DNA from 3 places in the Kocuria sp. UCD-OTCP genome. Region 3 is predicted to be linked to each of the others. Evidence: riboswitches for the same ligand, from Rfam matches in the RefSeq annotation. Region 3 holds a riboswitch; each other region holds the start of a gene.
The links. A riboswitch is a leader RNA that binds a small molecule or an ion and turns the genes downstream of it on or off. The one in region 3 is predicted to bind thiamine pyrophosphate.
Positions count from the first base shown of each region.

Region 1: it holds a riboswitch for thiamine pyrophosphate, as region 3 does, so the genes downstream of both, H488_RS23725 (ECF transporter S component) here and H488_RS20330 (FAD-dependent oxidoreductase) in region 3, are expected to answer to the same signal.
Region 2: it holds a riboswitch for thiamine pyrophosphate, as region 3 does, so the genes downstream of both, thiM (hydroxyethylthiazole kinase) here and H488_RS20330 (FAD-dependent oxidoreductase) in region 3, are expected to answer to the same signal.

Region 1 is NZ_AOSQ01000011.1:74,172-85,435, reverse strand. Features, by position in the region: gene H488_RS38500 (Na+/H+ antiporter subunit E) at 1-470, shown strand, start outside; gene H488_RS23740 (monovalent cation/H+ antiporter complex subunit F) at 470-739, shown strand; gene mnhG (monovalent cation/H(+) antiporter subunit G) at 745-1,203, shown strand; gene H488_RS23730 (DUF4235 domain-containing protein) at 1,264-1,542, shown strand; TPP riboswitch at 1,680-1,799, shown strand; gene H488_RS23725 (ECF transporter S component) at 1,890-2,510, shown strand; gene H488_RS23720 (ABC transporter ATP-binding protein) at 2,507-4,354, shown strand; gene H488_RS23715 (energy-coupling factor transporter transmembrane component T family protein) at 4,351-5,148, shown strand; gene H488_RS23710 (aminotransferase class IV) at 5,157-6,038, opposite strand; gene H488_RS23705 (uridine kinase family protein) at 6,068-6,661, opposite strand; gene H488_RS23700 (low molecular weight protein-tyrosine-phosphatase) at 6,658-7,185, opposite strand; gene H488_RS23695 (BCCT family transporter) at 7,270-9,243, opposite strand; gene dnaK (molecular chaperone DnaK) at 9,569-11,264, shown strand, end outside.
Region 2 is NZ_KB714682.1:32,679-43,942, forward strand. Features, by position in the region: gene H488_RS38120 (Rne/Rng family ribonuclease) at 1-143, shown strand, start outside; gene H488_RS37525 (hypothetical protein) at 140-301, shown strand; gene H488_RS33410 (nuclear transport factor 2 family protein) at 495-1,229, shown strand; TPP riboswitch at 1,279-1,372, shown strand; gene thiM (hydroxyethylthiazole kinase) at 1,415-2,239, shown strand; gene thiE (thiamine phosphate synthase) at 2,236-2,919, shown strand; gene H488_RS33425 (bifunctional hydroxymethylpyrimidine kinase/phosphomethylpyrimidine kinase) at 2,916-4,451, shown strand; gene rplU (50S ribosomal protein L21) at 4,672-4,983, shown strand; gene rpmA (50S ribosomal protein L27) at 5,044-5,301, shown strand; gene obgE (GTPase ObgE) at 5,444-7,003, shown strand; gene proB (glutamate 5-kinase) at 7,130-8,383, shown strand; gene H488_RS33450 (glutamate-5-semialdehyde dehydrogenase) at 8,380-9,738, shown strand; gene H488_RS33455 (hypothetical protein) at 9,861-10,109, shown strand; gene nadD (nicotinate-nucleotide adenylyltransferase) at 10,171-10,851, shown strand; gene H488_RS33465 (hypothetical protein) at 10,851-11,264, shown strand, end outside.
Region 3 is NZ_AOSQ01000001.1:204,640-212,937, reverse strand. Features, by position in the region: gene moeB (molybdopterin-synthase adenylyltransferase MoeB) at 1-471, opposite strand, end outside; gene H488_RS20340 (thiazole synthase) at 468-1,352, opposite strand; gene thiS (sulfur carrier protein ThiS) at 1,354-1,593, opposite strand; gene H488_RS20330 (FAD-dependent oxidoreductase) at 1,590-2,945, opposite strand; TPP riboswitch at 2,941-3,044, opposite strand; gene thiE (thiamine phosphate synthase) at 3,060-3,779, shown strand; gene H488_RS20320 (hypothetical protein) at 3,878-4,927, shown strand; gene H488_RS20315 (VOC family protein) at 5,027-5,935, shown strand; gene H488_RS20310 (DUF3140 domain-containing protein) at 6,110-6,439, shown strand; gene H488_RS37320 (TetR family transcriptional regulator) at 6,524-7,150, shown strand; gene H488_RS20300 (MDR family MFS transporter) at 7,147-8,298, shown strand, end outside.

The DNA of each region.
Region 1 (11,264 bases), on a different contig from region 3:
TCGAGGTGATGCTCATTGCGATCCTCGTGGGCCCGCGCGCGCGCAACGCCGTGGTCGGCGTCCAGCTGCGCACGCGCTCCGACCTGCTCCTGACGGCCACCGGCCACACCATGACCCTGATCCCGGGCTCGCTCGTGGTGGAGGTGGACCGGGCCTCCGGCACGCTGTACTTCCACGCGCTCAACGTCCGCAGCGCTCAGGAGGCCGAGGACTTCCGCCGGTCCGCCCTCCGGGTGGAGGCGGCCTGGATCCGGATCATGGGCACCCCGGAGGAGCTCGCCGCCCTGCGGGCCGAGCGGGGCGGCGGACGGGCCTCCGGCACGGACCGGCCGGACAGCGCCGCGCTCAGCTCGCCGATCACCGCGAGCCTGCAGATCGTGGGCCGCCGCCGGGACGAGGTGCCCACCGGGTCCCCGGCGGACGCCCCGGGATCCACCCCCACCGACACCCACGAGGAGGACCACCCGTGATGCAGATCGCCGTGGCCGTCGCGGCCGTGCTGCTCAGCGCGGCCGCCGCGGGCACCCTCTACCGCCTCGCCAAGGGCCCCTCCCTGCTGGACCGCGTGGTGGCCACGGACGTGCTGCTGGCCATCGTCGCGGCCGCCCTCGCCGTGGACATGGCCTACCACGGCCACCTCAACAACCTGATCCTCATGGTGATCGTCTCGCTGGTCGGGTTCATCGGCTCCGTGACGGTGGCGCGCTTCGCCACCCAGACCGCCGAGCACGGGCGGTGAGCGCCGTGCTGGACACTGTCCTGGACGCCGCCGCGGCCGTGTGCCTCGTGGTCGGCGCGCTCATGTCCCTCGCCGCAGGGATCGGCCTGGTCCGCTTCCCGGACCTCCTGACGCGCATGCACGCCGGCACCAAGCCCCAGGTCTTCGGGCTGCTCCTCATGCTCACGGCAGTCGCCCTCGAGAACCGCGAACCCGTCATGATCCCGCTCATCGCCCTCGGCTGGATCTTCCAGCTGCTCACCGTGCCCGTCTCGGCGCACATGGTGGGACGCTCGACGTACCGCACCAAGCACCTGAACCGGACCACGCTGACCCAGGACGACCTGCAGAAGGTCCTCAACCGCGCCGCGGAGGGCGGGGCGGAGGGCTCCGCGGAGGGCGTCGCCGCGGGACCGCCGGTGCCGAGCCCGGACGGCCGGCGGGCGGACGGACAGCAGACTGACGGATCGCCGGGGACGCGTTAGGCTGGGCAGGATCGACAGGGCGCACCCGCGTCCCCCTCGGACGACAAGGAGCAGCACTCCATGAACACCAAGGTCCTCGAACTCGTGGGCACCGGCCTCTCGCTCGGCGGCGTGGCGCTCTCGCACAAGGTGCTCGGCGCGGCGTGGACGCGCATCACCGGCGACCCGCCCCCCGCCAAGAACCCGGACCCGGACGAGGCCTGGACGGGCATCATCATCTGGTCGCTCGTCACCGGTCTCGTGGGCACCGTCATCAAGGTCGGCATCTCCCGCCAGATCGCGAAGATGGAGAACAGGCCGCGGACGAACCCCAAGGCCTCGAGCCAGGCCGAGGTCTGAGGCCCGGCGAGCACCTCGCTCAGGGGCCCGTCCGGCCGGACACCGCACCGGTGTCCGGCCGGACGGGCCCCTGCGTCGTTCACCGGCCGTGCGCCGGCAGTGCACGGGGCGGGCGGGGGAGAGGTAGACTCGGTGCCACTGAACGACAGGGGAGCGCCCCGCCGGTGAGACCGGCGCGGCGCTGAGAGTGCGGATCGCCGCAGACCCTCGAACCTGCTCCGGTTAGCACCGGCGAAGGGAGTCGAGCATCTCAGGGGTGCTTCCCCGGGAACGCGCCACCGGCGCGGCCCGCGGAACCCCGTCCCCTCCTGGCACCGACGGCTCGCTGAGCCCAGGAGGAATCCACCGTGAACACCACCACCCACCGCCCCGCCCGCCGCCCCGGCACGTCCCGCGCGTCGTCCTGGCGCGTCGTCGACATCGTCGTGGCCGCCGTCCTCGCCGCCGTGTGCGCGGTCGTCTTCTGGGCGTGGTCGAACCTGCTCTACCCCGTGGTCGGCACGGCCGCGGTCGCCTACCCGCCCGCCGTAGGGCTGATCGCCGGCGGCTGGCTCGTGGCCGGCGTGCTCGGCGGGCTGATCATCCGCAAGCCCGGCGCCGCGCTGTTCTGCGAGCTGCTCGCCGCCGTGATCGAGAGCTTCCTGGGCACCCACTTCGGTCTGCTGGTCGTGCTCTCCGGTCTCGTCCAGGGCATCGGTGCGGAACTGGCCTTCGCCGCCTTCCGGTACCGCCGGTTCGACGCCCTCGTGGCGGCCGTGGCGGGCGCCGTGAGCGGGATCTTCCTCGGCGTCCACGAGAACATCGTCTACAACTACGAGTGGGCGCTGAGCCACCAGGTGGTCTACGTGGTCCTGACGGCCGTCTCCGGGGCGGTGCTCGCGGGCCTGCTGATGCAGGCCGTGGTGCGGGCCCTCGCGGCCACCGGCGTGCTGCAGGGCCTCGCGTCGGGGCGGGCCGTGCGGCGATGACGGCTCCCACGACCCCGGACCCCGTGGTGCCCGCCGGCCGCGGGGCCCGGGTCGAGGCCCGCGGCTTCGGCTGGCACCACCCCGGGCGGGACGCGGCGGCGCTGCGCGGCCTGGACCTCGTGGTCGAGCCGGGGGAGCGCGTGCTCCTGCTGGGACCCAGCGGGGCGGGCAAGTCCACCCTCCTGCACGCCCTGGCGGGAGTCCTCCACGACGACGACGGGCAGTCCGCCTCCGGCGAGCTGCTGCTCGACGGCATGCCGCCGGAGCAGGCGCGCGGCCGGGCCGGGCTCGTGCAGCAGGACCCCGAGTCCCAGGTGGTGCTGTCCCGGATCGGGGACGACACCGCCTTCGGCCTCGAGAACCTCGCGGTGCCCCGGGAGCAGATCTGGCCGCGGGTGCGCGCGGGGCTCGACGACGTGGGGCTGGACCTCCCCCTCGACCACTCCACCGCGGCCCTGTCCGGCGGGCAGAAGCAGCGCCTGGCGCTCGCGGGCGCCGTGGCCATGAGCCCGGGGGTGCTGCTGCTCGACGAGCCGACCGCCAACCTGGACCCCGCCGGCGTGCGGCAGGTCCGCGACGCCGTGGTGTCCTGCCTCGACCGCAGCGGCGCCACGCTCGTGGTCGTGGAGCACCGTGTCGCCGTGTGGGCCGAGGTCGTGGACCGCGTCGTCGTGCTCGGCCGGGACGGGAGCATCACCCACGACGGCGCGCCGGGCCGGGTGCTCGGCGCCGCGGCCGACGAGCTCAGCGGCGCGGGGGTGTGGGTGCCCGGCCGGGTGCCGGCCACGCGTGCGCCCGCTCGCCCCGCCGCGGATCCCCGTGCAGGCTCCTCCGGTGCACATCCCGCCGGGGGTCCCGCCGGAACCCGGGCCGCCGGCTCCGGGGCGGACGGCGCACCGCTGCTGAGCGCCACCGGTCTGGGCGTCTCGCGCAGCCAGCCGTCGGCGCGGCAGCTGCGCGCCCGGCGGCGGGCGCGGCGTCGCGGCCGCCCGGTGGACGACGCCGCCGCGGGCCGGGACCTCCCCACGGCGGTGGCCGGCGTGGAGCTGACCCTGCGCCGCGGCCGCGCGCTCGCGCTGACCGGGCCCAACGGCGCCGGCAAGTCCACGCTCGCGCTGACGCTGGCGGGTCTGCTCGCCCCCGTGCGCGGCACCGTGCGGGCCCACCCGGTCCTCGACCGCGGCGCGGGCCCCGACCCGCTCGAGTGGAGCGGCCGGGAGCTCGTGGCCCGCGTGGGGACGGTCTTCCAGGAGCCCGAGCACCAGTTCCTGCGGGCCACCGTGCGGGCCGAGCTCGAGCTCGGCCCCCGGCTGGCCGGCACGCCGGTGGCCGAGCGGGAGCGCCGCACGGACGAACTGCTCCGCCGGCTGCGGCTCTCGCACCTGGCCGACGCCAACCCGTTCACCCTCTCCGGGGGCGAGAAGCGGCGGCTGTCCGTGGCCACGGTGCTCGCCACGGACCCGGACGTGCTGGTGCTCGACGAGCCGACGTTCGGTCAGGACGCCCTGACGTGGGCGGAGCTCGTGGACCTGCTCGTGGAGCTCGTCGACGCCGGCACGTCGGTCCTCGCCGTGACCCACGACGAGGACTTCGTGCGGGCGCTCGGCGCCGAGGTGCTGGCGCTGGGCACCCCGAGCGAGCGGGGCCGCGCCGCTCGCACGGCACCGGCGGCGGGAGGGGCGCCGGCCGTTCCTGTCGTGCGGTCCGCGTCCGCGGCGGGGAAGACCGCGGCTGCTCCTGCCGTGCGGTCCGGGGCCGCGGCAGGGAGTGCCCCGGCCGCTCCGGCGGCGCCGGGGGCCGGCGCGGTGCGGGTCGTCCCCGTCCGGCGGGAGCCCGTCCGGTGAGCGCCGCCGCGATCGCGCCGTCGGCCCGGACCTCGCTGCTGGGGCGCACGAACGCGGTGGTCAAGCTGGCCGGGGCGCTGCTGCTGACCGTGGTGCTGCTGCTCAGCGCGGACCCCGTGACGTCGGGGACCGTGCTGCTGGGCGAGGTGCTGCTGCTGGCGCTGGCCGGTCAGCGCCCGCTCGCGCTGCTGCGCCGGGCGTGGCCGGTGGTCGTGGCGGCACTCGTGAGCGGGTGGGGCACGGCCCTGCTCGCCGAGGACTCCGGGCCGGTGCTGCTCGACCTGGGGGTCACCGGGATCTCGTCCGGCTCGGTGGCCGCAGGGGCGGCGATCGCCCTGCGCGGGCTGGCGCTGGCGCTGCCCGGGCTGATGCTGGTACTCACCACGGATCCCACGGACCTCGCCGACGGCCTCGCCCAGACGCTGCGCCTGCCGGCCCGCTTCGTGCTCGCGTCCCTGGCCGCGCTGCGGCTGGTGGGGGTGATGGTCTCCGAGTGGGCCACCCTGGCGATGGCGCGGCGGGCGCGCGGGGCGGGGTCCGGGCACGGTCCGGTGGGCGCGCTGCGGGAGTTCGGCGGCCAGGCCTTCACGCTGCTGGTGCAGTCCCTGCGACGGGCCACCCGGCTGTCGGTCACCATGGAGGCCCGCGGCTTCGGTGCGGGTCCGCGCACGTGGGCCCGCGTCCCGGGGTACTCCTGGCGGGACGCGGCGGTCCTCACGGGCTGCGCTGCGGCCGCCGCGGCGGGCCCGGCGGTGTCCGTCCTGCTCGGGACGCACCGGTTCATCTGGGCCTGAGCGAAGGATCAGGCCTGCTGGACCCAGCTCGTGACGAGCTTCGTCAGGTCCGGGTCCACCGGCAGCGGCTGGTGGTCGAGCCGGCGCACCGGCACCGCGAGCCGGACGCTGGAGACCAGCCACACGGCGTCGGCCTCCATGAGGTCCGCCGGGTACAGGGGCCCGTAGCCGAGCTCCCAGCCGTCCCGGCGGGCGGCGGCGAAGATCTTGGCCTGCGTGGTGCCCGGCAGGATCCCGTGCGAGGGCTCCGGCGTCAGCAGGGTGCGGCGGCCGACGCGCACCCGGGCGCAGACCACGGAGGACGTCGCGCCCTCCAGGACCCTGCGCCCCTCCGTGGTGAAGACCGCCTCGTCCGCGCCGAGGGAGCGGGCGTGGCGCAGGGCGGCCATGTTGATCGCGTAGGAGAGCGTCTTGGCCCCCGGGAGCAGCCACGGGTACCCGGCGTCCTGGGCGGGGTCGTGGCCGCGCGGCAGCAGCACCGCGGTCACGCCGTCCCGGCGCTGCCGGAACGTCGTCTCCGGCACGGGGCTCACCACGATCCAGGACCACGGGCCGTCCGCCGGGGTGCCGCGGCTGATCACCACCTTGACGGCGTGCTCGGCCCCCAGACCGCCGTCCCCGCCGGGGGCGGCGTGAGCGAGCGCCAGCTCCACCGCCCCGCGCACGTCCCGCGCCGACGGCACGGGCAGCTGCGCCAGCCGCGCGGAGGCCGACAGCCGCTGGTGGTGGGCCTCGAACTTCTGCACGAGCCCGTCGACGGCGCGCATGGTCTCGAAGACGCCGTCCCCCCGGGTGAGCCCCTGGTCGTCGATCCGCACGAGCGGAACGGACGGATCGGCGAGGACGCCCTCCGGGTGGGCGGCGTCGAGGACGACGACGGTGCTGGTCACGGATCCTCCTGTCGGTGCGGCCGCGGGGCTCAGCAGACCGGGCCGGGGTGCAGGATGTCCACCTGTTCCCAGACGTGGTCCTCCGCCAGGTAGGCGTCCTCCTGGGCGGCCCAGCGGTCCCAGTGCTCGGCGTAGTAGGAGCCGTCACGGCTCAGCGCGCGGTCGTAGCGCAGGGCGGTGGGCAGCTCGACCCACACGGAGACGTCCAGCAGCTCCCGGGCCTCGGCGCTGCACGCGCCGACGCCCTCCAGGATCACGACCTCCGCCACACGGGTCAGCCGCGGGGTCCCCGGGGAGCCGGTGACCCAGTCCCAGGCGCTCCACTCGGCGTCCCGGCCCTGGTCGAGGGGCGTGAGGACCTCGTCCACGTAGGTGCGGCGGCCGGGGCCGAGCCCGTCCCAGCCCGGGTAGAGGTCCTCGAGGTGGAAGAGCGTCACGTCCCGCACCGGGCGCAGCACCGCGGCGAGCTGCTCGGCGAGGCTGGTCTTGCCGGCCCCCGAACGCCCGTCGATGCCGATGAGGTAGGGGCGGCGGGTGGGGGAGGGGAGCAGCCGCGCCAGGTTGGTGCCGGCGGGGTGGGCCGCCGCGAGCGCCGGATCCAGCTCGAGCTCGATGTCGATCACGCGCGCCCAGCGTCCTGAGCGGATCCCCGGTCGGCGCCGAGCTCCCGGGCGACGGCGCGGACCACGCCCGGCACGGCGGCGTCGATCATGCCCCAGGTGGACTCGAAGTCCTCGGGCCCCCCGTACCAGGGGTCGTAGATCCCCAGGTCGCCGTGCTCGAGATCTTCGACGGCGGGGTCGAACTCCCGCAGCAGCCGCACCTTGGCGGCGGCGGAGCGGTCCGGTGCGAGCGCCCGCAGGCGCTGCCAGTGCACCACGTCCAGCGCGAGTACGAGGTCCCGGTCGCCGAAGCGGACGGGGTCGAAGACCTGCGCCGCGTGCGCGGAGGCGTCGAGCCCCTCGCGGCGCAGGAGGTCGCCGGCGCGGGGGTCCACGGGGTTGCCGAGCTCCTCGTCGCTGACGCCGGCCGAGTCGATCCGCACGCGCCCGGCCAGTCCTGCGGCCTCGAAGGCGCGGCGCAGGGCGAACTCCGCCATGGGCGAGCGGCAGATGTTGCCGGTGCACACGGCCACGATCGAATACATAGCGCGCAGTCTAAGCCGTCCGGTCCCGGCACGAGAAGTGCGGCCGCCGCCCCGAGGGGCGACGGCCGCACGGCGCGGGTCCGGTCAGGGCCGGCGGACGGTCGGGTCGAGCGGTCGCTGCTCGTCCGGGTCCAGTCGTTCCTGACCGGCGTCCGGGCGCTCCGGCTCCTGGTCGGCCTGCTGGCCGGAGCTCGAACCGGTCTCCGCGGCGAGGTCGATCTCCTCGCCGTTCTCGTCGACCCGTCGGTACCAGTCCGTGACGGCCGGGTCGTGCGAGTCGAACGTCTCGCCGGCGGCACGGGCCCCGGGGGCGTGCTCCACCTGCAGGGCGAAGTCGTCGCCGTGCTCCTCGATGCCGTGGATCACGGCCTTGCGCACCGCCGTGAGGGCGAACGCGTGGCGGATCGTGGCGGGGTCGCTGCGCAGGTCCTTGTAGAAGGCGACCATGAGGAAGGCGACGATCACCGCGAACGGCAGGGCCGAGACGGTCACGAGGTTCTGCATCCCGGTCAGGGCGTCGTCGCCGCCCACGAGCATCATGACCGTTGCGATGCCGCCGAGGCACAAGCCCCAGAACACGACGATCGGCCGGTTCGGCTCCGGCTGGCCCCGCTGGGACAGCGTGCCCATGACGATGGACGCGGAGTCCGCGCTGGTCACGAAGAAGATGCCGATGACGACCATGGCGAGCACCGACGTGATCGCGCCGAAGGGTAGGGCGTCGAGCATGCCGAACAGCGCGGCCTCCTGGCCGCCCGCGGCGGCCAGGTCGGTCCCGGTGCGCTGCAGGTACATGGACGTGCCGCCGATGACCACGAACCAGAGCACGCACATGGAGGAGGGGACCACGAGCACCACGGTCACGAACTGGCGCAGCGTGCGGCCGCGGGAGATCTTGGCGATGAACATCCCGACGAACGGGGACCAGGACAGCCACCAGGCCCAGTAGAAGACGGTCCAGCCGCCGGCGAAGGTGGTGGCGTCCTCGCCCCAGCCGCCGGTCTGCCCGGTCATCCAGAGGTACTCCTGCAGGTAGGTGCTGAACACGGCGGGGACCAGGTCCAGGATCAGGACAGTGGGCCCGGCCACGAACACGAACAGGGCGAGCAGGAACGCCAGCAGCAGGTTCGTGTTGGAGAGGTAGCGGATGCCGCGGGCCACGCCGGAGACCGCGGAGACCACGAAGGCGGCGGTGAGGACGGCGATGATCGCGATGAGCCCGCCGTTGCCGAGCGGTCCCCAGCCGGCGACGATCTCGAGGCCCCGGGAGATCTGCAGCGCGCCGATCCCGAGCGAGGCGGCGGTGCCGAAGAGGGTCGCGAAGATGGCGAACACGTCGATGAGCCGGCCCAGGCCGCCCTCGGCGCGCCGCTGGCCGATCAGCGGCACGAAGATCCGGCTGATGAGCGGGGAGCGTCCGCGCCGGTAGGCGCCGTACGCGACGGCCGCGCCGACCACGGCGTACATGGCCCAGGGGTTGAGACCCCAGTGGAAGGCGGTCTGGACGAGGGCGTAGACGGTCATCTCCTCGGAGCCGGGTTCCGCCCCGAAGCCGGGGACGCCCGCGCCGAAGTGGCTCAGCGGCTCGGAGGCGCCGTAGAACATCAGGCCGATGCCCATGCCGGCGGCGAAGAGCATGGCGAGCCACGAGAAGAAGGAGTACTCGGGCTTCTCGTCGTCCATGCCCAGGGGGATCCGCCCGGTCCGGGTGAAGCCGACCACGAGCATGAACAGCACGGCGGCCGTGGACAGGGCGGTGAAGAACCACCCGGTGTTGCCGGTCACCCAGCCCAGGGCCGCGGTGGAGGCGGCCGTCAGGGACTCGGTGGAGAGCACGCCCCAGGCGATGAACCCCACGATCAGCGCGGCGGTGACGGTGAAGACCACCTTGTCCGTGCCGTAGTTCAGCTTCTGGTCCTCGACGGCGATGCCGGGGACGAGGGCGGGGTGGATGCCGTGCGGGTAGTTGATCTCGCGCAGCACCTCCCGCGGCTTCGGCCGGCGGGAGCCGTCGGCCTCACTGGACGGATGCGGCGAATGGGGTGGCGTAGTGCTCACGGTGGCTCCTGAGGTGTCGGGGTGCGTGCGGTGTCGTGTCGGTGCGTGCGGTGACGTGCGGGGCGGACCCGGGGGTGTGGCGGTGGCCCGCGGGAACGGGCACAAACACTCCACGGTATCCGACGTCCCGACCCAGCGGGAGGGAGTGCGCGGCGTCTCACATCCCCGGCACCCCGGGTTGAGTCGATGTGGCTCAACTTAAGTTGACATCAGCGGCTCACGTGGCAGACTTGAGCCAGGAAAACTCAAGAACTGAGACCTCCGGGACCCCAACGGGGCCGGTACGGCCCGCCCGGTTCAGCTCGACCCGAAGGAGAACACGTCCATGTCTCGTGCAGTAGGAATCGACCTCGGCACCACCAACTCCGTGGTGTCCGTGCTGGAGGGCGGCGAGCCCACCGTCATCGCCAACGCCGAGGGCAACCGGACCACGCCGTCCGTCGTCGCCTTCTCCAAGGACGGCGAGACCCTGGTGGGCGACATCGCCAAGCGCCAGGCCGTCACCAACGTGGACCGCACGATCGCCTCGGTGAAGCGCCACATGGGCACCGGGTGGTCCACCGACATCGACGGCAAGAAGTACACGCCGCAGGAGATCTCGGCGCGCATCCTGATGAAGCTCAAGACCGACGCCGAGTCCTACCTCGGCGACAAGGTCACCGACGCCGTGATCACCGTCCCGGCGTACTTCAACGACGCCGAGCGCCAGGCCACCAAGGAGGCCGGTGAGATCGCCGGCATGAACGTGCTGCGCATCGTCAACGAGCCCACCGCCGCGGCGCTCGCCTACGGCCTGGAGAAGGGCAAGGAGGACGAGCTCATCCTGGTCTTCGACCTCGGCGGCGGCACCTTCGACGTCTCCCTGCTGGAGGTCGGCAAGGACGAGGACGACTTCTCCACCATCCAGGTCCGCTCGACCGCCGGCGACAACCGCCTCGGCGGCGACGACTGGGACCAGCGCGTGGTCGACTGGCTGCTGGCGCAGGTGAAGTCGAAGACCGGCGCGGACCTGTCCAAGGACAAGATCGCCCTGCAGCGCCTGAAGGAGACCGCGGAGCAGGCCAAGAAGGAGCTGTCCTCCGCGACCAGCACCAGCATCTCCCTGCAGTACCTGTCCGTGACCCCCGAGGGCCCGGTGCACCTGGACGAGCGCCTCACCCGCGCCAAGTTCGAGGAGCTCACCCGGGACCTGCTCGAGCGCACCGAGAAGCCGTTCAAGGACGTCATCGCCGAGGCCGGCATCTCCGTGTCCGACATCGACCACGTGGTGCTGGTGGGCGGCTCGACCCGCATGCCCGCCGTCGCGGAGACCGTCCAGCGCCTGGCCGGCAAGGAGCCCAACAAGGGCGTGAACCCGGACGAGGTCGTCGCCGTCGGCGCCGCGATCCAGGCGGGCGTGCTCAAGGGCGACCGCAAGGACGTGCTGCTGATCGACGTGACCCCGCTGTCGCTGGGCATCGAGACCAAGGGCGGCGTGATGACCAAGCTCATCGAGCGCAACACGGCGATCCCCACCAAGCGGTCCGAGACCTTCACCACCGCCGAGGACAACCAGCCGTCCGTGTCCATCCAGGTCTTCCAGGGCGAGCGCCAGTTCACCCGGGACAACAAGAACCTGGGCACCTTCGAGCTGACCGGCATCGCCCCCGCCCCGCGCGGGATGCCGCAGATCGAGGTCACCTTCGACATCGACGCCAACGGCATCGTGCACGTCTCCGCGAAGGACAAGGGCACCGGCACCGAGCAGTCGATGACCATCACGGGCGGGTCCTCCCTCTCCAAGGAGGACATCGACCGGATGGTCAAGGACGCCGAGGCCAACGCCGAGGCGGACCGGGTGCGCCGCGAGGCGGCCGACCTGCGCAACAACGCGGAGCAGCAGGCGTACTCCGTCGACAAGCTCCTGAAGGACAACGACGAGAAGCTGCCCGCGGACGTCAAGTCCGAGGTGCAGGCGGACGTCGACGCCCTGAAGAAGGCGCTCGAGGGCGAGGACGAGGACGCCGTGAAGTCGGCCTACG
Region 2 (11,264 bases), on a different contig from region 3:
AGCAAAAAGTGCTTCGAAAAGGCAGGCGCCCGCTCCCGCCTCGGCGGTTGCCGCGGAGCAGGCGGACGTCGAGCCCGAGCGGCCCCGGCGGCGCTCCCGGCGGGCCTCGGCCCCGACGGCGCGGCCCGGCGAGGCCGAGGTGACCGCCGGCCGGGCGGCCGCCGCGGAGGGCGCCCGGCACGAGGCGAGGACCGTCGCCCAGCGCGCCCCGGAGGACCCCTCCCGCCGGGCGCCGACCGTCGTCGGCGTCGGCGTCAAGGCCGAGGACCTCACCAGCGGCCGGCCCGCCGACCGGGGCTGACCCGCCCCGCCGAGCAGCACCACGGAGGACCCCGACCGGCACGGTCGGGGTCCTCCGTCGTCGCGGACCGTCACGGACCGCCCCGGCCTGCCCGCCCTCCGCGCGGCGGCGTACCGTGGTGCGCACCACAGCACACCCGGGGCCGCCGTCCCGTCCGCCGGGAGAGCGGCCGCCCGTTCCAGGGAGCATCGCCATGACCAGTGCAGACACCATCCGCACCACCGGCACGGAACTGTTCGTCCACCGGGATCCGTCGGCCGTGGACCGTCACTACACGGAGGACTTCGTCCAGCACTCGCCGCTCGCGCCGGACGGGCGCGAGGGTCTCAGGCAGTTCGTGCAGAGCATGCCCGAGGACTTCCGCGTGGACATGGTCCGGATGCTCGACGACCACGGGACGGTGGCCGTCCACTCGGTGTACGAAGGGCTCGGTCCGGAGCCGCTGGTCGGCTTCGACGTCTTCCGGGTGGAGGACGGACGGATCGCCGAGCACTGGGACGTCCTCGAGCCCCTGCGCACGGGCCCCGACGGCGCCCGCCCCCAGCTCGACGGTCCCGTCGCGGTCACGGACCACGAGCGGACGCAGGACAACAAGCGCATCGCCGCCGAGTGGGTCGAGGCCGCCCTCGTCGGGGGCGACCGCCACGCCGTCCAGGACCACATGAGCCTCCGGGGCTGCACCGAGCACACCGGCGGCACGCCGGACGGCCCGCAGCCCGCGTACCAGCGGCTGCGCCGCGTGGTCGGCGAGGGGAACTTCGTGCTGACCGTCGCGGAGGCCGTTCCCGGAGGGAGCCGCGACGGAGGATCCACCGGAACGGTCGCCTGCTACGACCTCTGGCGCCTCGACGACGGCCGGATCGTGGAGCACTGGGGCGTCGCGCAGCCGGTGCCCGAGCGGATGGCCCACGCCAACGGCATGTTCTGATCCCGTGCGGGGTCCGTGCCGACTCCCGCACGACGACTAGACTGGCAGGACACCAGACACGGGGTGCCGCACGAGCGGCTGAGAACACACCCGTCGAACCTGATCTAGCCAGTACTAGCGAAGGGATGTCGCAGATGCGCGATGCCGTACCCCCGTCCGACCGCACACCAGGACCCGGGAGGCCGGTGCCGCCGGACCCCGCGCTCGCCGAGGACGCCGCCGCGGCCCTGGCGGACCTGCGCGCCGCGGCGCCGCTGGTGCAGTGCATCACCAACGCCGTGGTCACCAACTTCACCGCCAACGTGCTGCTCGCCGTGGGCGCGTCCCCGGCGATGACCGACATCCAGGGCGAGGGCGGGGTCTTCGCGGAGCTCGCCGACGGCCTCCTCGTCAACACCGGCACGCCCACCGCCGAGCAGCGCGGCGCCGCCTACGAGGCCGTCGGGGCCCGGCGCCGCGCGGGCCGGGCCTGGGTCCTGGACCCGGTGGCGGTGGGCGCCCTGCCCGTGCGCACGGCGCTGGCCCGCGACCTGCTCGGGTTCGAGCCGGCGATCGTGCGCGGCAACGCCTCCGAGGTCATCGCCCTCGCCGGCGGCGCCGGCGGCCGCGGCACGGACGCGACCCACGGCGTCGACGCGGCCCGGGACGCCGCCGCCGCGCTCGCCGAGCGGGCCGGCTCGGCGGTGGCCGTGTCCGGGCCCGTGGACCTCGTGCGCTCCCCGGACGGCACGGTGGTCCGGGTGCCGCACGGCACGCCCCTGCTGACCCGCATCACCGGCGGCGGGTGCGCCCTGGGCGCCCTCATGGCGGCGTTCACCGCCGTGCGCACGGACCCGGCCGCCGCGGCGGTGGCCGCCACCACGGTGTACACCCTGGCGGCCGAGGACGCGGCCGCCGACTCCGCCGGGCCCGGCTCCTTCGCCGTGGCGCTGCTGGACCGGCTGCACGCCGTCACCCCGGAGGGGATCGCCGCCCGGGCGGAGCTCGTGCGCGAGGAGGTCGCCCGGTGAGCCCGCGCCTCGACCCCGCGGCCCTGGCCCTGCACCTGGTGACGGACACCGCCCTGAGCGCCCCCCGGACGGTCCCGGACGTCGTGGCCGCCGCCGTGCGCGGGGGAGCCACCATGGTCCAGGTGCGGGAGAAGGACGCCCCGGTCCGCGAGCTCGTCGCCCTGCTGACGGCCGTGGCCGAGCGCGTGGGCCGGGAGGTGCCCGTGCTCGTGGACGACCGCGCCGACGTGTACCTCGCCGCCCGCGCGGCCGGCGCCCCCGTGGCCGGCGTGCACGTGGGCCAGTCGGACCTGCCCGTGGCGCTCGCCCGGGAGATCTGCGGCCCGCAGGCCGTGCTCGGCCTCAGCGCCGCCACGGCGGAGGAGCTCGATGCCGCCGCCGCGCTGCCGGCCGGGACGGTCGACTACCTGGGCGTCGGGGCGGTGCGGGCGACCCGCACCAAGCCCGACCACCCCGAGCCGCTGGGCGTCGAGGGCTTCGCCCGCGCCGCGGCCCGCACGGCCCTGCCCTGCCTGGCCATCGGCGGGGTGCGGGTCGAGGACGCCCCCGGCCTGCGCGCCGCCGGCGCCGCGGGGCTGGCCGTGGTCTCCGGGATCTGCGCCGACCCGGACCCCGCCGCCGCGGCCGCCCGCTACCTGCGGGCCTTCACCGCCGTGCCCGCCGGGGAGGTGGCCCCGTGACCGCCCGCGTGCCCCGCGTCCTGGCCATCGCCGGCACCGACCCCACGGGCGGGGCCGGCCAGCACGCGGACCTCAAGTCGATCGCCGCGATGGGCGGCTACGGGATGAGCGCCGTCACCGCCGTCGTCGTGCAGAACACCGTGGGCGTGCGCGACATCCACGTCCCGCCGGTCGAGTTCCTCTCGGCACAGCTGGACGCGGTCGCCGAGGACGTCGAGATCGACGCCGTCAAGATCGGGATGCTCGGGTCCGTGCCGGTCATCGAGGCCGTCACCCGGTGGCTCGGGACCCACCGGCCGCCGGTCGTGGTCCTGGACCCCGTCATGGTCGCGACCTCCGGGGGCCGCCTGCTGGAGCGCGAGGCCGAGGACGCCCTGCGCTCGATGCTCGGCCTCGCCGACCTGATCACCCCGAACCTGCAGGAGCTCGCCGTGCTCGCCGGGGAGGACACGGCGTCGTCGTGGGACGAGGCCCTCGCGCAGGGCCACCGCGTGGCCCGCGCCCACGGCACCCTGGTGCTCGTCAAGGGCGGGCACCTCACGGGGGACCGGACGCCCGACGCGCTCGTGGGCCCGGACGCCCCCGAGCCCCTCGTGGCGTTCGACGGCGCCCGCGTGCCCACCGAGAACTCCCACGGCACCGGGTGCTCCCTCTCCTCGGCCCTGGCCACCCTCCAGGCCCGGCACGGGGACTGGCCCCGGAGCCTGCGGATCGCCCGGGACTGGCTGCGCGGCGCCCTCGAGGCCGCCGGGGACCTCGAGGTCGGCCACGGCAGCGGGCCCGTCCACCACTTCCACCACGTCCAGGACGCCCTCGAGAGCTGGGGCACGGCGCCGGAGCGGTTCACCGACGAGCTGTGGGAGGCCTCCGCGGCCGTGCGGCGGGAGATCGAGGAGCTCGAGTTCGTCCGCCTCCTCGGCGACGGCCGGCTCGAGCCGGACCGCTTCCTCGCCTACCTCGACCAGGACCTGCAGTACCTCGACGGCTACAGCCGGGCGCTGGCCCTGCTGGCCGCCAGGGCGCCCGACGAGGAGCAGCGGCTGTTCTTCGCCGCCGGCGCCGTGTCCTGCACCGAGACCGAGGCGCAGCTGCACCGGGCCCGGCTGCGGCACGCCGGGGACGGCGGAGCCCGGGCCGGCGGTGCCCGGGGCGGCCTCGGCGAGGTGACGCGGCGCTACACCACGTTCCTGCTCGCGGCCACCGCCGCCGAGCCCTACCCGGTGGGCCTGGCCGCCGTGCTGCCGTGCTACTGGGTCTACGCGGACGTGGGCCGCCACCTGAACGAGCTCGCCGCGGCCGACGGGACCGACGGGCACCCCTACGCGGACTGGCTGGCCACGTACGCGGACGAGGGGTTCCAGGAGGCCACCCGCACGGCCCGCCGGCTGCTCGAGGACGCCGCCCGGGCGGCCCCGGCGGACGTCCGGGCGAGGATGCGGGAGGTGTTCCTGGAGGCCTGCGCGCTCGAGCGGGACTTCTTCGCCGCGCCGGTGGCGGAGCGCCGGTTGGCGGGCGCTGACCGGATCGAGTAGTCTTGATCTTCGGTGCCCTGCCGGTGCGCGCGTGTAAAAACTCGACACCCCACCTGGCGGCACATGCGGGTGCAGTTCCTGAATTGCGGCGAACCTGCGCTGACCTCGGCCTAGTCCCACGGGCCGGTCACCGTCAGCTCGTCTCAACGTCGTTGGTCCTGACAGGTATGCGCTCGACCCACACTGTTTACACATGACGTCGAGAGAAGTGAGTTCCCAAGTGGTGTACGCGATTGTCCGCGCTGGCGGCCGCCAGGAAAAGGTTTCCGTCGGAGACCTCGTTACCCTTGACCGCGTCGCCGGCGGAGCAGGCAGCACCATCGAGCTCCCTGCCCTGCTGCTGGTCGACGGGGACAAGATCACCTCGGATGCCCAGACCCTGGCGAGCGTCAAGGTCACGGCCGAGATCGTCGAGAACCTCCGCGGTCCCAAGATCTCCATCCAGAAGTTCAAGAACAAGACCGGCTACAAGAAGCGCCAGGGCTTCCGTGCCGAGCTGACCACCGTGAAGGTGACCGGCATCGACGCCTGACCGGCCCGGTCCCCGTCCAGACTCCACCAGCCAGTAAAGACCCGAAGGTAGGCACACCTCATGGCACACAAGAAGGGCGCGAGCTCCACTCGCAACGGTCGCGACTCCAACGCGCAGTACCTCGGCGTGAAGCGCTTCGGCGGCCAGACCGTCAACGCCGGCGAGATCCTCGTCCGGCAGCGCGGCACGCACTTCCACCCCGGCCTCAACGTCGGCCGCGGTGGCGACGACACCCTGTTCGCCCTGGCCGCCGGTCAGGTCGAGTTCGGCACCCGCCGGGGCCGCAAGGTCGTCAACATCCAGGCTGCCGCAGAGTAGTCCACAGGGCCGGCGCTGCCGGCCCCGGTGCGGGTCACGACCCGCACCACCCATGTTTGGTCTGTAGAGGGTGGGTGCGTCCAGCGCCCGCCCTCTACAGTCTTAACGTGGCCCGTCCGTTCTTGAACCAGAGGAGTTCCCCGTGGCCAGTTTCGTCGACCGCGTCGTCCTGCACGTCTCCGGCGGCTCCGGCGGGCACGGCTGCGTGTCCATCCGCCGCGAGAAGTTCAAGCCGCTCGGCGGTCCGGACGGCGGCAACGGGGGGGACGGCGGCAGCGTGGTGCTGCGCGTGGACGGCCAGACCACCACGCTGCTGAACTACCACCACGCCCCGCACCAGTCCGCCCCCAACGGCGGACCCGGCAAGGGCGACCTCCGCCACGGGCACAAGGGCGAGGACCTCGTCCTGTCCGTCCCCGACGGCACCGTGGTCAAGGACCAGGACGGCAACGTCCTGGCCGACCTCGTGGGCCAGGGCTCCGAGTTCGTGGCCGCCCCCGGCGGGCAGGGCGGGCTGGGCAACGCCGCGCTGGCCTCGGTCAAGCGCAAGGCCCCCGGCTTCGCGCTCCTCGGCACGCCGGGCTCGGCCCGGGACGTGGTCCTGGAGCTGAAGTCCATCGCCGACATCGCCCTGGTCGGCTACCCCTCCGCCGGCAAGTCCAGCCTGATCGCCGCGATCAGCGCCGCCCGCCCCAAGATCGCCGACTACCCGTTCACCACGCTCGTCCCGAACCTCGGCGTGGTGGAGGCCGGGGACGTGCGCTACACCGTGGCGGACGTCCCGGGCCTGATCCCCGGCGCCTCCGAGGGCAAGGGCCTGGGGCTGGAGTTCCTCCGCCACGTCGAGCGCTGCGCCGCGCTCGTGCACGTCCTCGACTGCGCGACCCTCGAGCCCGGGCGGGACCCGGTCTCCGACCTCGAGACGATCGAGGCGGAGCTCGCCGGCTACGCCGTCGACGGCGACCTCGACGGCGGCCAGGCGGTGCCGCTCAACGACCGGCCCCGGCTCGTGGTGCTGAACAAGATCGACGTCCTCGAGGCCCGGGAGCTCGCCGAGTTCGTGCGGCCCGAGCTCGAGTCCCGCGGCTACCGCGTGTTCGAGATCTCCACCGCCTCCCACGAGGGGCTGCGGGCGCTGACCTTCGCCATGGGCGAGGTCGTGCAGGAGGCCCGTGCGGCCCGCCCCGCCCCGGCGGAGGCCCCGCGGGTCGTGCTGCGCCCCAAGGGGGTGCGCGGGCCGGAGTTCACCATCACCCGGGAGGAGCGCAACCTCGAGCCGCTGTGGCACGTGCGCGGCGACAAGCCCGACCGGTGGATCCTGCAGACCGACTTCAACAACGAGGAGGCCGTCGGCTACCTCGCCGACCGGCTCGCGAAGCTCGGTGTCGAGACGGAGCTGTTCAAGCAGGGCGCCCGGCCCGGCGACGCCGTGCTCATCGGTCCCGAGGACGACGGCGTGGTCTTCGACTGGGAGCCCACGATGGTCGGCGGCGCCGAGCTGCTGGCCGGGCCCCGCGGCACCGACCTGCGCTTCGCGGACATCGACCGTCCCACCCGCGAGCAGAAGCGCCAGCAGTACCAGGACCGCAAGGACGCCAAGGCCGCCGCCCGCGCCGAGCTCGAGGCCGAGCGCTCCGCCGGGGTGTGGACCGAGTCGGTCGACGCCCGGCGCGGCGAGGCCCCGGCCGGCACCGACGACTGAGCCCGCCCGCGGGGCGGACCGCGGCCGCACGTGCCGGGAGCCCCCAGGCCACCACCCGACGACCGACCCGACACACCGACTGACCGACACACCGACGACGCCCACCGGACGAGGGAGACGCCCAGGATGAACGAGCAGACGAACGAGATCGACGTCGAGCAGCTCGAGGAGGTCGCGGAGAAGTCCGCGGTCCAGCTCAGCAGCGAGAACCGCGGCAAGAACCGGCGCAGCCCCATCGAGCGCCGCGAGGACATCCCGCGCGCCCATCGCGTGGTGGTCAAGGTCGGCTCGTCCTCGCTGACGTCCATCGAGAGCTCGATCGACGAGCAGGCCGTGCGGATGATCGTGGACGCCCTCGGCGAGACGAAGGCCCGCGGCATCGAGCTCGTGTTCGTGTCCTCGGGCGCCATCACGGCCGGTCTGGCGCCCCTGGGGCTGTCCCGGCGGCCGAAGAACCTGGCCGGCAAGCAGGCGGCCGCGGCCGTGGGCCAGGGCCTGCTCATGGGCCGCTACATCGAGTCCTTCGCCCGCTACGGCGTCACGGTGGGCCAGGTGCTGGTCACCGCCGAGGACCTGATGCGGCGCAGCCACTACAAGAACACCCACCGCCAGATCGAACGGCTCCTGGACTTCGGCGTGCTGCCCATCGTCAACGAGAACGACGCCGTGTCCAGCCAGGAGATCAAGTTCGGCGACAACGACCGGATCGCCGCCCTGATCGCCCACCTCATCAAGGCCGACGTCCTGCTGCTGCTCTCCGACGTCGACGCCCTCTACACCATGGACCCCCGCAAGGGCGGGGAGCGGATCCCGGTGGTGAACGACCCCATCAAGGACCTCGAGGGCGTGCAGATCGGGTCGGTCGGCCGCGCCGGCGTCGGCTCCGGCGGCATGGTCACCAAGGTCCAGGCGGCCCGGATCGCCGCGGCCTCGGGCATCCCCGCGCTCGTCACCTCGGCCCAGAACATCACCCGCGCCCTGGACGGCGAGGACGTCGGCACCTGGTTCGCGACCTCCGGCGGGCGGCGCAACGTCCGGCTGCTGTGGCTGGCCCACCTCGCGGACATCAAGGGCTCCCTGACCCTCGACCCTGGCGCCGTCGAGGCGATCCGCGACCGCAACTCGCTGCTGGCCGCCGGGGTCACCGGCGTGTCCGGGACCTTCGAGGCGGGGGAGCCCGTCTCGCTGCGGGACGAGGAGGGCAAGGAGATCGCCCACGGGCTCAGCAACTACTCCTCGGACGAGATCCCGCCGATGCTCGGCAAGTCCACCTCCGTGCTGGCGGAGGAGCTCGGGGACGACTACAGCCGGGAGCTCGTGCACGTGGACAACCTCGTGGTCCTGCGCGCCCGCGGCGCACGGACTAAACTGAAGAAATGACTTCCGCCGCACACGATTCCGTGACCACCGACGAAGCCACCCGCACGACCGGCAAGGCGGTCGTGACCGACACCGGCGTCATCGCCACCTTCGGGGAGGACCCCGTCGCCGGCGTCGCCGCGATGGCCGACGACGCCCGGGACTCCGCCCGCGTCCTGGGCCGCGCCACCCGGGCCTGGAAGGACCGGGCGCTGCTCGCCATCGCCGACCGCATCGAGCGCAAGCAGGACGTGGTGCTCGCCGCGAACGCCAAGGACCTCGAGCGCGGCCGCGTGAACGGGACCTCCACCGCCCTCCTGGACCGGCTCAAGCTGGACGCCGAGCGGATCACCGGCCTGGCCGAGAGCCTGCGCGAGCTCGCCGCGCTGCCCGACCCCGTGGGCGGGTTCGTCCGCGGCAGCACCCTGCCCAACGGCCTGCGGATGCGCCAGGTGCGCGTGCCGATGGGCGTGGTCGGCGCCATCTACGAGGCCCGCCCCAACGTCACCGTGGACATCGCCGGGATCGCCCTGAAGTCCGGCAACGCGGTGCTGCTGCGCGGCGGCTCGGCCGCGGAGGAGTCCAACCGGGCCCTCGTGGGCATCATCCGGGACTCCCTGGCCGACGTGAAGCTGCCCGTGGACTGCGTCCAGAGCGTCGACGAGTACGGCCGCGAGGGCGCGAACGCGCTCATGGCGGCCCGCGGGAAGGTCGACGTCCTCATCCCGCGCGGCGGGCACGGTCTGATCCAGTCCGTCGTCCAGAACGCCAAGGTCCCCGTCATCGAGACCGGCGAGGGCAACGTCCACCTCTTCGTCGACCACTCGGCGTCGAAGAAGATGGCCGTGGACGTGGTCGTCAACTCCAAGACCCACCGCACGAGCACGTGCAACACCACGGAGACGCTCCTGCTGCACCGCGGCTTCGAGCACGGGGCCGCCGTGCTCGCGGCCCTCGACCGGGCCGGCGTCACGCTGCACGTGGACGAGCGGGCCGAGGCCCTGCTGCCGGCCGGCAGCCACCACCTGCGCGCCACCGACGAGGACTGGGGCACCGAATACCTGTCCATGGACCTGGCCGTGAAGGTGGTGGACTCCCTGGACGAGGCGCTCCAGCACATCGACCGGTGGTCCACCCGGCACACCGAGGCGATCGTGACCAACGACCTCGCCTCCGCCGAGCGGTTCGTCGCCGAGATCGACGCCGCCGCGGTCATGGTCAACGCCTCCACCCGCTTCACCGACGGGGGCCAGCTGGGTCTCGGCGCCGAGATCGGCATCTCCACCCAGAAGATGCACGCGCGCGGACCCATGGGCCTGGAGGAGCTGACCACCACGAAGTGGATCGTCCAGGGCGACGGGCACGTCCGCGCCTGAGCCCCGGACGCGGCGGGCCCGCCGCGGATTCAGTACGATGAGAGCCGTCCGGGCCAGCCGGCCGAGGCGGCAGGGCCGTCCACCGACCACCCGCCGCCACGCCGGCGACAGAAGGGATCCCCATGTTCCAGCAGACCGTCACCACCGTCCTCGCAGCCGCCGAGGGCGGGCACGCCGCCGCCGAGGCCGGAGTTCCCCCGTGGGTCTGGGGCGCCTCCGTGTTCGTCGTGCTGATCGGCCTCATGGTGGTGACGCTCTCCTTCGCGAACCGGGGCCTCAGCCCGGAGGTCGGCCAGCACCAGGACCCCGCCGACCTGCCCGCGGACGAGCGAGCCATGCTCGACGAGTACGCGGCCAAGCGCCACGGCTGAGCCGGGGAACCCCATCGTCGTGACGACCGCTCCGCAGGACACCGCCGCCCGGACCCGGGGCCTGCCCCTGACGGCCACGGCCGTCCCGCCCCGGAGGCCGGGCCGCACCCGGCTCGGCGTCATGGGCGGGACGTTCGACCCCATCCACCACGGCCACCTCGTGGCCGCGTCCGAGGTGGCGGGGGAGTTCGACCTCGACGAGGTCGTGTTCGTCCCGACCGGGCACCCCTGGCAGAAGGCCGCCGGGGCGGTGAGCCCCGCGGAGCACCGCTACCTCATGACGGTGATCGCCACGGCCTCCAACCCGCGGTTCACGGTCAGCCGGGTGGACATCGAGCGCGACGGTCCCACGTTCACGGTCGACACCCTGCGGGACCTGAAGCGGCAGCGCCCGGAGGCGGACCTGTTCTTCATCACGGGCGCGGACGTCATGGCGGAGATCCTGACGTGGAAGGGCGCCGAGGAGCTCTGGCAGCTCGCCCACTTCGTCGGCGTCACCCGGCCGGGCCACGACCTGGCCGCGCCCGTGGGCTCCAGCGGCGTGAACCTGCTCGAGGTGCCCGCGATGGCGATCTCCTCCACGGACTGCCGCGCCCGCGTGGCCGAGCACAAGCCCGTTTGGTACCTCGTGCCCGACGGCGTGGTGCAGTACATCAACAAGTACGGCCTCTACCTCGGACCCGAGGACGGGACGACGACGGACCACGTCGGCGCCCGCGGCGTCTCGGCGAAGGCACCCTGATGGCCGGCGAGGACGACGTGCGGGACGGCGCCGCACCGGACCCCGACCGGGCCCCGGCGCCGCCGCCCTCCGGACCGGCGCCCATCATCGACCTCGGGGGGGACGGCGTGCCGGTCCGCCCCGTCAAGCCCCTCGGGCCGCGGCGGCTGGCCCGTCTGCAGCGCGAGCTGGCCGAGCGCGCCCGCGAGCTCGAGGAGGCCGGCGCCGGCCCGGCGGACCCCGAGCTGCTCGAGAAGCAGCGCCGGTTCGCGGAGCTCGCCGCCCAGGCCGGCGCCGCGCAGGCCGACCCGGGCGCTGACACCGCGGTCCGGGAGCCGGTGGCGGCTCCGGAGGCCCCGGCGCCCGGCTCCGCACCGCCCGGCCCGGGGCAGCCCGCTGCGGCCCCGCGTCCTCCGGCGGTGCCGGAGGACCCG
Region 3 (8,298 bases):
CGTGCCGGTCAGGGCGGCGGCGTCGCTGACCACGTAGCGGGTCGCGAAGTTGTCGGCGCCGTCCAGGACCAGGTCGTACCCGCCGAGGATGTCCACGGCGTTGTCCGCGTCCAGCCGGACGGGGTGGGTGCGGACCTCCACCAGCGGGTTGAGCGCGGTGACGGCCTCGGCGGCGGAGACGGACTTGGGGCGGCCGACGTCGGCGGTCGTGTGCACCACCTGGCGCTGCAGGTTGGAGACCGCCACCACGTCGTCGTCGACGATCCCGAGGGTCCCGACCCCCGCCGCGGCGAGGTACTGCAGGGCCGGGGACCCGAGCCCCCCGGCGCCGACGACGAGCACGCGGGCGTTCCGCAGCCGCCGCTGGCCGCGGGTCCCGATCCCGGGCAGGGTCAGGTGCCGGGCGTAGCGCTCGAGCTCCTCGCGGGTCAGTTCGGGGCCGGGCTCCACGAGCGGGGGCAGCGGGCTCACGGCCGCTCCCCCACGGGCGCCCAGTCCCCGCGCGGCACGTCCGCCGGGCCGACTGAGGAGCCGGCGGACGACCCGTCGGCCCGCCCGGCACCGGCGGCGTCCGTGTCGATCCGCCCGGCCATCGACGAGGACGCCTGGGCGTGGCGGCGGGCCGGGATGCGCCCGGCACCGGCGGCGAGCCGGCCGGCGAGCACGGCGTGGCGCATCGCGGTGGCCATCGCCACCGGGTCCTGGGCGCGGGTGACGGCGCTGGCCAGCAGCACGGCGTCGCAGCCCAGCTCCATGGCCAGGGCGGCCTCGGAGGCGGTGCCGATCCCGGCGTCGAGCACCACGGGGACGGACGCCCGGGAGGCGATGAGCTCGATGTTGTGCGGATTGAGGATGCCCAGCCCGGTGCCGATGGGGGCGCCCAGGGGCATCACCGCGGCCGCGCCCAGGTCCTCGAGCCGGCGGGCGAGGGCCGGGTCGTCGGAGGTGTAGGCGAAGACCTTGAAGCCGCGGGCCACGAGCTGCTCGGTGGCGTCGAGGAGCTCCACCACGTCGGGCAGCAGCGTGTCCTCGTCCGCGATGACCTCGAGCTTGACCCAGTCGGTCTCGAGGGCCTCCCGGCCGAGCTCGGCGGTCAGCAGCGCGTCCCGGGCGGTGTAGCACCCGGCGGTGTTGGGCAGGATCCGGATGTCGTTGCGCTCGAGCAGCGCGAAGAGGGAGTCGCCCTGGCCGGGGGCGTAGCGGCGCAGGGCCACGGTGGTCAGCTCGGTGCCGGAGGCCAGCAGCGCCTGCTCCAGGGTGTGCAGCGAGCTCAGGCCGCCGGTGCCCATGATCAGCCGGGAGCTCAGCTCGATGCCGTCGAGCACGAGGGGGTCGGGGTGCGGGGCGGTCACGTCAGCCTCCCTGGACGGCGGTGATGATCTCGATGGACTGGCCCTCCGCCACGGGGGTCCGCCGCCAGCGGCTGCGGGGTACGACCGCGGCGTCCACGGCCACGGCCACGCCGAGGCGCCCGCCGTCCAGCGGGGCGCCGTCGGGGCCCAGGGGGCGGCCGACGGTCTCGGCGACGAGGTCGACGACGGTCGCCTCCGCCGCCACGCGGTGCGGGCGGCCGTTGAGGGTGATGGCGGTCATCGGGTGCTCCTGCTCCGGGGCCCGGGCCCGGCGGCGGCCGGCGCGGGATCCCCTCGACGGGCCTCGACGGGGCGGTCGAAGCGGTGCGGGTCGGTGGCGGCGAGGTGCTCGGCGTCGGCGGCCGGATCGGCTCCGGTCCCGCCGGCCACCAGCTGCGCGGCGAGCCGGGCGGCCAGCGGGGCGAGCAGGACGCCGTGGCGGAAGTAGCCGGTGGAGACCACGAGCCCCGGCACCGGCGAGCCGTCCGGGTCGCGGACCCGGCCGAAGTACGGGATGTCGTCCGGGGTGCCGGGCCGGGCGCGGGCCAGCACCTCGACCAACTCGAGGTCGGCGACGCCGGGCACGAGCGCCTGGGCGTCGCGCAGCAGCCGGAACACGCCGCCGGCGCTGGGACCGGTCAGGTCGTCCTCGCGGGAGGTCGCCCCGATCACCACGGTCCCGTCGGCGCGGGGCACCAGGTAGACGGGCACCCCGTGCACCAGGCCGCGGACCGTGCGCTCGAGCAGCTCCGGCGCCCCGGCGGGGACCCGGGCGCGCAGGATGTCCCCGTGCACCGGCCGCAGCGGCGGGTGCCAGTCCTCCGGCAGCCCTTCGAGCTCGCCGAGCCCGGCGCCGGGGGCGAGGACCGTCCAGGTCGCGGAGACCATCCCGCCGCCGGCCAGGCGGACGCCGGTCGCCGCGCCCTCGGCGTTGCGGCGCAGCCCCGTGGCGAGGTCGTGGACGAGCCGGGCCGGTCCGCCGTCGCGCGCGGCCGGGAGCCCGGCGGGCTCCGGGAGGTCCGGGAGCTCCGGGGCGACGAGGGCCGCGAGCAGCCCGGCCACGAGGCGGCGCGGGTCCACCTGGTGGTCGTCGGGGATCCGGAACGCGGCGGACAGCCGCGGGCTCAGGGCCGGCTCGAGGGTGCGGGCGGCGCGCAGGGTCAGCGCCTCCACCGTCATGCCGTGGCGGCCCTGCAGCGCGCGGAGGTCCGTCAGGGCCTGCCGGTCGGCGGCGTCCACGCCGCACACGAGGGTCTCGGTGGCCCGGTGGCCCACCGTCCCGCCGGCGGCCTGCTCGAGGGCGGCCACGAACGCCGGGTACTCGGCGGCCGAGGCGGTCATGAGGGGGTACAGGGGCTCCTGCTGGTACTGGACCTCGCTCACCGGGGCGAGCATCCCGGCCGCGGCGCGGCTGGCGCCGGAGCCCGGCTCGGGGTCCACCACGACCACCGAGCGGCCGCGGCGGCGCAGCTCCCAGGCGGTGGCCAGGCCGATCACCCCGGCGCCGACGACGGCGACGTCGGCGCGGACGTGCTCGGGCCGGTCGACCAGCGGGTGGGGCGCGGTCGTGGGGGCGGGGTGCGCGGCAGTCACAGGGAACGTCCTTTCCTCCGGCGGCATGACCCGCATCAGGTGTGGCGGTCGGCGCTGGACGCCCTCTCAGCCCCCGGTGGGGCTCCCGCAGAACCGCTGACCTATCATCAGCGTGTGACCCAGCCTACCCGTGATGCCTCCGCCCCCGCCGAGTCCTCCCTGCGAGAGACCCGGACGGCCAGACTCCTCGCCGCCCGGCTGTACGTGTGCACGGACGCCCGCCGGGACCGGGGCGACCTCGAGGACTTCCTGCACGCCGTCTGTGCCGGCGGCGCTGACGTCGTCCAGTTGCGGGACAAGAGCATCGACGCGGACGAGGAGATCGCCGCGCTGGAGCTGCTGGGCCGGGTGGCCGCCGAGTACGACACCCTGTTCGCGGTCAACGACCGCGCCGACATCGCCGCGCTCGTGGGCGCCGACGTCTTCCACGTGGGCCAGCACGACCTCAGCCCCGCCCAGGCCCGGCGGCTCCTGGGCCCCGACGTGCTGATCGGGCGCTCCACCCACGACCTCGGACAGGCCACGGCGGCGCTCGCGGACCCGGACGTCGACTACTTCTGCACCGGCCCCGTCTGGGCCACGCCCACCAAGCCGGGGCGCCCGGCCACCGGGCTGGAGTTCGTCCGCGCGGTCGCCGAGCTGACGGAGGCCCGGCTGGACGCGGACCCGGAGGTCCTGCCCGTGCCGTGGTTCGCCATCGGCGGCATCGACGAGCCGCGGCTCCCGCAGGTGCTGGAGGCCGGGGCGCGCGGCGTCGTCGTCGTCCGCGCCGTCACCGAGGCCCCCGATCCCCGCACCGCCGCCGGGCAGCTGCGCGGCCTGCTCCCCGCCTGAGCCCGGGGCGGTCCCCCGCCCGCCTCACCGTCGGCTCCCCGCCGCCGTCCAGCACGTTCTGAGAGCATGGACGCAGGACGACGACGGAGAGGTGGCCCATGGACCCCGAGCTCGACCCCCAGGTGCGGCACGCGGTGGAGCGCCCCGCGGAGACCGCCCGCGGCCCGGAGGACGCGCAGCTGCGCGTCCGGCTGGCCGGTGAGCCCGCCCGCCGCGCCCTCGGCACGCACTGGGAGCAGGGCCTCCCGGAGGACGCCGCCCCGAGCGACGACCGGCTCGCCGCCGCCGTGCTGCTCGCCACCCTCTTCGGCGACACCTTCTGGCTGGAGCGCGCCGCCCGGCTGCCCAGCGACGTGCCGGGGTGCCCGTCCGCGCCGCCGAGCGGGCTGCTGGAGCTGACCCGGGTGCCGGGCGCCCGGGCCGCCCTGGCCGCCGTGCTCGAGCGCCCGCTGCTGACCGGGCTCCTGGAGTGGGGCACCAACCCCCTGCCGGAGCAGCCCCCGCTGGCCGTGGCCCGGGCCGCCCGGGACCTGGGCGTCCCCGACGACGGGCGCGTCTACAAGGTGGTGCGCCGCCGCGCCGAGCGCTTCCTGGCGCGGGAGCACGACGGGTCCGAGCCGCTCGAGCAGTTCGTGACCCTGCTCAACGAGGCGGAGCGGGGCCACCGCGAGGACGGGCCCGTGCTCTCGGGCGAGACCCTGCCGCCGGCGGCTCCCCCGGCGCCGGGTCCGACCGCGGGATCCTCCTCCACGGCCGGCCCGGCCGCGGACGGTGACGTCCGCCCGGGAACACCCCCGCCCGGCGCCCCTCCGGCGGGCTCGCCCGAGAACCCCCAGTGGGGGGTGAGCCCCGCGAGCCCGGCCCCGCCGCCGCCCGGGCAGTTCCCGGGCCAGCACCCCGGACCCGGGGCACCCGGCCCGGGCGGTCCGGGATACGGCACCCCCGGGTACGGTCCCGGGGACCAGCAGCCCGGAGCACCGGGCGCCGGTGCCCAGGGCGCCTCCGGGCCGGTGTTCGGGCCCGGCCCCGGCGGGTGGCCGCCGCGCCCGGCAGAGCCCGAGGAGGACGACTCCGACAACCTCAAGGCGTGGGGATTCGTCTTCCTGGGCATCCTGGCGGTGATCGCCGCCCTGATCTTCATCCTCTGAGCCCACCGCACCATCATTTACTTGCACCGGAAAGCTTCTGAGGCTATTCTTGGGGACATATCAACCAATGCGCCGCCCCTGCCGACGGAGAACCCCGCGATGCCGATCTTTCCCCAGAACCCCGCTCCCCAGAGCCTGACGAAGCGCCCCGCCGAGGACCTGCTGTCCGCGGACACCCGGATGGGCGCGGTGGAGCTGCTGGTCTCCGACCTGGACACGATGGTCGCCTACTACTCGGACGCCGTCACCCTCGACGTGCTCGCCCACGCCGGGGACACCGCGGTCCTGGGCCGGGACGGCCGGACGGTCGTGCGGCTGCGCCAGGTCAAGGAGCTCCCGCCGGCCCGCCGCGGGCAGGCCGGCCTGTTCCACACCGCGGTGGTCTTCGACGACGAGCCGGCCCTGGCCGCGGCGCTCGCGTCCGTGGCGACCGTGGCGCCCCGCTCCTTCACCGGCAGCGCCGACCACCTCTACAGTCAGGCCTTCTACTTCGACGACCCCGAGGGCAACGGGGTGGAGCTCTACACGGACCGCCCCCGCGACACGTGGCGGCGAGAGCCCACCGGCCTGCTGACCCTGGCCTCCAACCCGCTGGACCCGAACGGGTTCCTCCAGGAGCACCTGGCCGAGCAGGGCGGGCGGCCCCCGGCGCCGCCGGCCACCCTGGGCCACGTGCACCTGCAGGTGGGTGACATCCCGCTGGGCCGGCAGTTCTACGTGGACGTGCTGGGCTTCGAAGTGATGAGCGACATCGGCTCCGCCCTGTTCATCGCCGCCGGCGGCTACCACCACCACATCGCGCTCAACACCTGGCAGAGCGCCGGGGCCGGCCCGCGGGCGGCCTCGCTGGGGCTGGGCCAGGTCAACATCGACCTGCCGGACGCCGACGACGTCGCGGCCCTGGCGTCCCGGCTCGCGGACCACCGGATCCCCACCCGGCACGACGGCGCCGTGCTGCGCTTCGAGGACCCCTGGAACACCCTGATCCAGGTGGGCGTCGCGGCGTAGCCCCGGCCGGGCGCCGCGTCCGCACCCACTCGCCGGCGGCGCCGTGCTCGACGCCCGCGGGTGCTCGCCGGCACCCCGGCCCGCCGGTAGGTTGGGCCTCGTGCCCGGGGTGCCCGGGCACGGAGGGCGTGCGGCGACACGGCGGCCGCCCGGTCCGAGAGCGAGGAGCAGGGCATGGGTGAGAAGGACGACAGCACCGGCAAGGACTTCGACGAGGCCGTCAACATGACCGCAAAGCAGCTGTCGACGTGGCTGGACACCGACGAGTCCACCTCGGTGGGCCAGGACGACGGCGGGGAGTCGGTGGGCCACCGCTCCGGGCGCCGGATCGTGGAGATCCTGCAGAAGCCGAAGGGCGAGCGCACCGAGGCCGACCACGAGCACATGCGCAAGGTGGTCGGCTACGTCCACCGCCACCTGGCCCAGCGCCCCGACGGGGACGTGCGCGAGACCCGGTGGCGCTACTCCCTGATGAACTGGGGCCACGACCCCCTGAAGGACTGAGCCGGAGGGCCCGCCCGGCGCCGCCGGGCGGGCCGGGCAGATATTGCAGTTGTGCAAAACTTGCAGAAGTGCAAAAATTTGGGCATGAATGCCGACCTCCCTCCCACCCTGCGCGCCCGCAAGAAGGCCGAGACCTGGTCCGCGATCCACGAGGCGGCCGCCGCCCTCGCGGTGCGGCACGGGGTCGAGGGCACCACGGTGGAGGCCGTGGCCGCGGCGGCCGGCGTCTCCCCGCGGACCTTCTTCAACTACTTCCCCGCCAAGGAGGACGCCGTCCTGGGCATGCGGGCCCCCTCGCTGGACCCCGAGCTGCTGGACGGCTTCTCCCTCGAGCACGACCTGCTGGGCCAGGTCTCGCGCCTGCTGCTGGCCGTCTCCCGCAGCGCCTACGCGGGACGGGACGCCGAGCGGCGCCGGAGGCTGCTGCAGGACCACCCGAGCCTGGGCCGCCGCCGGCACGAGCTGATGCTCGAGGCCGAGGCCCTGGTGCGCCACACCCTCGCGGAGCTGCTGGCCCGGGACCCCGCGTGGTCGGCCGGGATCGGGGAGCACCGCGTGGACGAGGTCGCCCGGATGCTGGTCCTGCTCGGCGGCGTCCCGCTGCGCTTCGCCATCACCGCCGATAGCTACTCCCCGGCGCACGGCCTGCCGACCGAGGACCATGAGTCGGCGCTCTCCCTCCTCCACCGTCTCCAGGAGAAGCTCTCATGACCCGCACTCCCGCCCACCGCGCCGAACCGGGCTCCGGCTCCCGGCACCTCGCGCTGCTCTTCGTCGGCCTGATGCTCTCCATGCTGCTGGCCGCGCTGAACCAGACCGTCCTCAGCACGGCGCTGCCCACGATCGTGGGCGAGCTCAACGGGGTCGACGAGATGCTGTGGGTGATCACGGCCTACATCCTGGCCTCGACGATCATGATGCCCGTGTACGGCAAGCTCGGGGACCTGATGGGCCGCAAGCCCCTGCTCCTGGGCGCGATCCTGGTGTTCATGGCCGGCTCCGTGGTCGGCGCGCTCGCCGGCACCATCGAGGTCCTCATCGCGGCCCGCGCGATCCAGGGTCTCGGCGGCGGCGGGCTGATCATCCTCTCCCAGGCCGCCATCGCCGACGTGGTCCCGGCCCGGGAGCGCGGCAAGTACATGGGCGTCATGGGCGGGGTGTTCGCGGTGTCCTCGGTGGCCGGCCCGCTGCTCGGCGGGTTCTTCACCGAGGGCCCCGGCTGGCGCTGGGTCTTCTGGATCAACATCCCGCTCGGCCTGCTCGCGCTTGCCGGGGCCGTCCTGTTCCTCAAGCTGCCCCGGCACAGCGGCCGGCCGCGCCTGGACATCGGCGGCATGGTGCTGCTGGCCGTGGCCACGACCTGCCTGGTCCTGTTCGCCACCTGGGGCGGCGGCAAGTACGCCTGGACCGACCCCGTGATCCTCGGGCTGATCGCCGGGACGCTCGTGGCCGCCGCGGCGTTCGTGGCCGTGGAGCGGCGCACCGCCGAGCCCATCATCCCGATGCACCTGTTCCGCAAGCGCAACTTCGTCCTCACCACCCTCGCCGGTCTGCTCACCGGCGTGGCGATGTTCGGGGCCCTCGGCTACCTGCCCACCTACCTGCAGATGGTCTTCGGCGTCGACGCCACCCGGTCCGGGCTGCTGATGGTGCCGATGATGGGCACGATGCTCGTCACCTCGGTGCTCGCCGGTCAGGCCGTGAGCCGGACCGGGCGCTACAAGTGGCTGCCGGTGGCCGGCAGCGTGATCGTGGCCGCGGCCATGGGGCTGCTCGCCACCCTGACCTCCGAGCAGGGGGTGTGGCACGTGTGCCTCTACATCGCGGTCCTCGGCCTGGGTCTGGGCCTGTCCATGCAG